Regions from separate parts of the Sporosarcina sp. So3-204 genome, predicted to be linked through region 1. Evidence: a T-box and tRNA genes for the amino acid it is inferred to sense, from the RefSeq annotation. Region 1 holds a T-box; the other holds one or more tRNA genes.

Region 1 (2,372 bases):
TATTCCGAATGTATTGAAAATTGATGTCATCATCTGCATCTATCTGTATAATGAATATAATAAGTAATAGGGGGATGCATAAATGGCTTTATCACCGATGGATATACATAACAAAGAATTTAAAAACTCGTTTCGTGGCTATGATCAAGATGAAGTAAATGAATTTTTAGAACAATTAATGAAAGATTTCGAAAATGTCCTTGCCGAAAATAAAGTTTTAGAAAAAGATTTACAGCAATCAAAAGAGCAAGTATCTCATTTTAATAGAATTGAAGAAACGCTTCAAAAATCAATTCTAATTGCGACAGAGGCAGCAGAAGATGTTCGTCGGAATTCCATGAAAGAATCCAAGCTGATTGTGAAGGAAGCCGAGAAGAATGCTGACCGAATTGTAAATGAAGCATTGACGCGCGCACGGAGAATTTCCGTTGAAATTGAGGATTTAAAGAAACAATCAAAAGTGTTCCGTAATCGTTTCAAGATGCTTATAGAAGCTCAACTAGATTTAGTTCAAGCAGATGACTGGGATACATTACTTGAGTATGACATAGACGCGGAGCAATTAAATATGGTCGCTCAGGAGCGAAGTTAAAGATTATTATATGAGCTTTTTGAGTAATCTAGAAAATAGGATTAAATCAAAACTAAGCGTGTATAAAGTTTTCTAACTGGTTATACTGATTTGAGGGAGTAAATTCTGAAGATTGTTGTACTATACTTGACTGTATAGTGCTAAGTAATTATAATTATGTGCATATACATTACTAATAAAAATGTCTAAAAGCGTTGAAAGAGATAGTAACTTCCATATTTACGTCAAGCGAATTGGGGATGGTGAGAGCCCGATCATTAAAATGGAACTGAAAATCACTCTGGAGCTTGAAAGCGGAAGTTTCGCAATCACGGTTACACCTCCGTTATGGTGTCTGAGCGGTAACTAAATTTTTAGTTACAAGTTAGGGTGGTAACGCGAGCATAATCCTCGTCCCTTTTATAGGGGCGGGGATTTTTTATTTATTCCGCATTAGCGGGCCAAAAATTCAGCAAAATATAGTTTATTTTGCTCTAATGCCCAAATAGTTAAACTGACAATTAGTAGGGATGAAGGAAACCCACACTGATTGATGATTAACTTTATTAAGAGGAGGATTTATTGATGGAATATAAAGACACATTACTAATGCCGAAAACAGATTTCCCAATGCGAGGGAATTTACCGAATAAAGAGCCGGAAATACAAGCGAAATGGGAAGAAATGAATATTTACAATAAAGTTCAGGAAAGAACAAAAGACCGCCCATTTTTTGTTTTACATGATGGCCCTCCTTATGCAAATGGAGATCTTCATATGGGGCATGCATTGAACAAAGTATTGAAAGATATGATAGTACGTCATAAATCAATGACTGGTTTCCATGCACCGTACGTACCAGGTTGGGATACACACGGTCTTCCAATTGAACAGGCACTTGTTAATAAAGGGGTAAAGCGTAAAGATTATTCAATTGCTGAATTCCGTAAGCTTTGTGAAGATTATGCATACGAACAAGTCAATGGCCAAAGAACACAATTCAAGCGTATTGGTGTACGTGGAGATTGGGATAATCCATATATTACATTGACACCTAATTACGAAGCACGTCAAATTCAAGTATTTGGTGAAATGGCGAAAAAAGGTTATATCTATAAAGGACTTAGACCGGTTTATTGGTCACCTTCAAGTGAATCTGCACTTGCTGAAGCGGAAATCGAATACCATGATAAAAAATCAGCGTCAATTTACGTTAGTTTTGCTGTTAAAGACGGCCTTGGTGTTGTAGAAGAAGGGGTCAAAATTTTAATTTGGACGACTACACCTTGGACAATCCCAGCAAATCTAGGAATTACAGTACATCCAGAGTTTAACTATGTAGTTGTTAAAGTTGGAGAAGATAAGTTCCTCGTAGCACAAGATTTACTTTCATTTGTTGCAGAAGAACTTGCATGGGAAAATTATTCTATTGAACAAGAACTAAAAGGTGTCTCACTTGATCGCGTTATCGCGAAGCATCCTCTATATAACCGTGATTCACTCGTTATGCTTGGTGAACATGTAACTACAGATGCTGGTACTGGCTGTGTTCATACTGCACCTGGTCATGGTGAAGATGATTTCTACGTCTCACGTTCATATGGCATTGATGCATTATGTCCGGTAGATGATCAAGGTAAAATGACAGATGAAGCACCCGGTTTTGAAGGTATGTTTTATGAGGATGCGAATAAAGCTGTTGGTGAGGCACTTGAAAAAGTAGGTGCACTTGAAAAGTTATCATTTATTACGCACTCATATCCACATGATTGGCGTACTAAAAAGCCGGTCATTTACCGTG
Region 2 (2,372 bases), 1.8 Mb from region 1:
GGGGTCGCAGGTTCGAATCCTGTCTTCCCGATCTTTAACAAAGGGGCCTTAGCTCAGCTGGGAGAGCGCCTGCCTTGCACGCAGGAGGTCAGCGGTTCGATCCCGCTAGGCTCCACCAATTTAAATTTGTTTTAAATTAATTTTTATAATGGCGGTGTAGCTCAGCTGGCTAGAGCGTCCGGTTCATACCCGTAAGGTCGGGGGTTCGACTCCCTCCACCGCCATCTTTAAGGACCTTTAGCTCAGTTGGTTAGAGCAGACGGCTCATAACCGTCCGGTCGCAGGTTCGAGTCCTGCAAGGTCCACCAGTATTATTTATAGATGCATATGGAGGAATACCCAAGCCTGGCTGAAGGGATCGGTCTTGAAAACCGACAGGGGTGTTAAAACCCGCGGGGGTTCGAATCCCTCTTCCTCCTCCATTTTTAAAATGCACTTACTGGTTAAAAGAAAAATTATATTTATATGATATTATCGCGGGGTGGAGCAGTGGTAGCTCGTCGGGCTCATAATCCGAAGGTCACAGGTTCAAATCCTGTCCCCGCAACCAATTTAAAAATGTATTATGTATTTCTAGTACTCAATCTACATATATTTAAATTGTACTCTATAAAATTATCGCGGGGTGGAGCAGTGGTAGCTCGTCGGGCTCATAACCCGAAGGTCACAGGTTCAAATCCTGTCCCCGCAACCAAAATGGTCCCGTGGTGTAGCGGTTAACATGCCTGCCTGTCACGCAGGAGATCGCGGGTTCGATTCCCGTCGGGACCGCCATATTATTTTTATTACATAAACTTGGCTCAGTAGCTCAGTCGGTAGAGCAAAGGACTGAAAATCCTTGTGTCGGCGGTTCGAATCCGTCCTGAGCCATAGTATTTATGCGGGTGTAGTTTAATGGCAAAACTCCAGCCTTCCAAGCTGATAATGAGGGTTCGATTCCCTTCACCCGCTCCAAAATTTAGGGCCTATAGCTCAGCTGGTTAGAGCGCACGCCTGATAAGCGTGAGGTCGATGGTTCGAGTCCATTTAGGCCCACCATTCCGCAGTAGCTCAGTGGTAGAGCTATCGGCTGTTAACCGATCGGTCGTAGGTTCGAATCCTACCTGCGGAGCCATTTATATGGGGAAGTACTCAAGCGGCTCAAGAGGTGCCCCTGCTAAGGGTATAGATCGCGTAAGCGGTGCGAGGGTTCGAATCCCTCCTTCTCCGCCATATAAATTGGCCCCTTGGTCAAGCGGTTAAGACACCGCCCTTTCACGGCGGTATCACGGGTTCGAATCCCGTAGGGGTCATTAGAGACTTTTCAACAAGAACTTGTGTTGAAAAGTCTACCTTGAATTACTTATCAAAACGAAGTTTTGAAACTAAGGCAATTTTCGAGGTACTAATCGAAAATGCTCTGCCGGAATTCAGACTTTGAAAGTAATATAGGTAACGGATTAATACAAGAACTAGAACAAAAATGAAAACTGTTTTATTTACTGAATTATACTCAGTAAATAAAACAGTTTTTTCTATTTTAAAATTTATGCAAAATTTCTTGGTTCTTTGTCAAATGAAGTTGGTGAAGAATAATAGCCAACCATAACTTAGTTATTGTAGGGCTATCCAAGAAGTCAGTAAAGCTGATTTTTTAGGATAGTCCTTTTTCATATAGTCTTCCATGTATCCCGTTGTTTTCCGTTCCAGATGGACGCTTTCCGCGGGCACGGCTTCAGCCTCCTCGTCGCGAAAAGCTGAGCTGCACCCCTAATATTGGACACGTCATCTAATATTAGGAGGTCTAAAAAAGTGTCCAAGTATACTAAAGAATTTAAACTTCTAGTCGCCAAACGTTACGAACATGAAGATATTAGTTACCGAGATCTTGCAGGACAGGTTGGCGTCGACAACTCTGTAATTCGTTACTGGGTGCTTCTGTTTCGACATCATGGTGATAATGCGTTTGACTTTCCCTATACAAACTATCCAAAAGCCTTTAAACTTAGAGTAATTCAATTTATCAATGACACGGATTACTCTGTTCGAGAGGCATCGGCTATTTTCCATATCCCGGATCCTAGTATGGTCCGCAGGTGGAAGAAAAAGTGGGAGACAGCTGGAGAAGGTGCCTTTAAAACGAAAGAAAAGGGGCCTTCTACAATGAAATCTCGCAATCAAAAGAAAACCACTTCCAAAGATCTTGGCGACCAGTCAAAGGACGCCATGAAAAAAGAACTTGAATATCTTCGTATGGAAAATGCCTATCTAAAAAAGCTGGAAGCCTTAGTTCAGGAAGAAAAATCACTAAAAAGATTAAAGCGAAAGTAATATTTGAACTAAGGCATGAATTCCCAGTAAACAAGATGGTCAAGATAGCCGGTATGGTAAGA

What was found. A T-box is a leader RNA that pairs with one kind of tRNA and senses whether it is charged. The one in region 1 lies ahead of ileS (isoleucine--tRNA ligase), so its partner is inferred to be a tRNA-Ile.
Region 2: it encodes a tRNA-Ile, which carries the amino acid that the T-box ahead of ileS (isoleucine--tRNA ligase) is inferred to sense. The anticodon was not compared.

Annotation. Positions count from the first base shown of each region.
Region 1 is NZ_CM176485.1:945,413-947,784, forward strand. Features, by position in the region: gene AC3RV6_RS04530 (DivIVA domain-containing protein) at 83-592, shown strand; T-box leader at 778-993, shown strand; gene ileS (isoleucine--tRNA ligase) at 1,157-2,372, shown strand, end outside.
Region 2 is NZ_CM176485.1:2,795,005-2,797,376, reverse strand. Features, by position in the region: tRNA gene AC3RV6_RS13755 (tRNA-Pro) at 1-31, shown strand, start outside; tRNA gene AC3RV6_RS13750 (tRNA-Ala) at 43-118, shown strand; tRNA gene AC3RV6_RS13745 (tRNA-Met) at 151-224, shown strand; tRNA gene AC3RV6_RS13740 (tRNA-Ile) at 232-308, shown strand; tRNA gene AC3RV6_RS13735 (tRNA-Ser) at 330-422, shown strand; tRNA gene AC3RV6_RS13730 (tRNA-Met) at 476-550, shown strand; tRNA gene AC3RV6_RS13725 (tRNA-Met) at 620-694, shown strand; tRNA gene AC3RV6_RS13720 (tRNA-Asp) at 699-774, shown strand; tRNA gene AC3RV6_RS13715 (tRNA-Phe) at 798-870, shown strand; tRNA gene AC3RV6_RS13710 (tRNA-Gly) at 881-954, shown strand; tRNA gene AC3RV6_RS13705 (tRNA-Ile) at 962-1,038, shown strand; tRNA gene AC3RV6_RS13700 (tRNA-Asn) at 1,040-1,114, shown strand; tRNA gene AC3RV6_RS13695 (tRNA-Ser) at 1,122-1,212, shown strand; tRNA gene AC3RV6_RS13690 (tRNA-Glu) at 1,221-1,292, shown strand; one part of gene AC3RV6_RS13685 (IS3 family transposase) at 1,792-2,260, shown strand; one part of gene AC3RV6_RS13685 (IS3 family transposase) at 2,260-2,372, shown strand, end outside.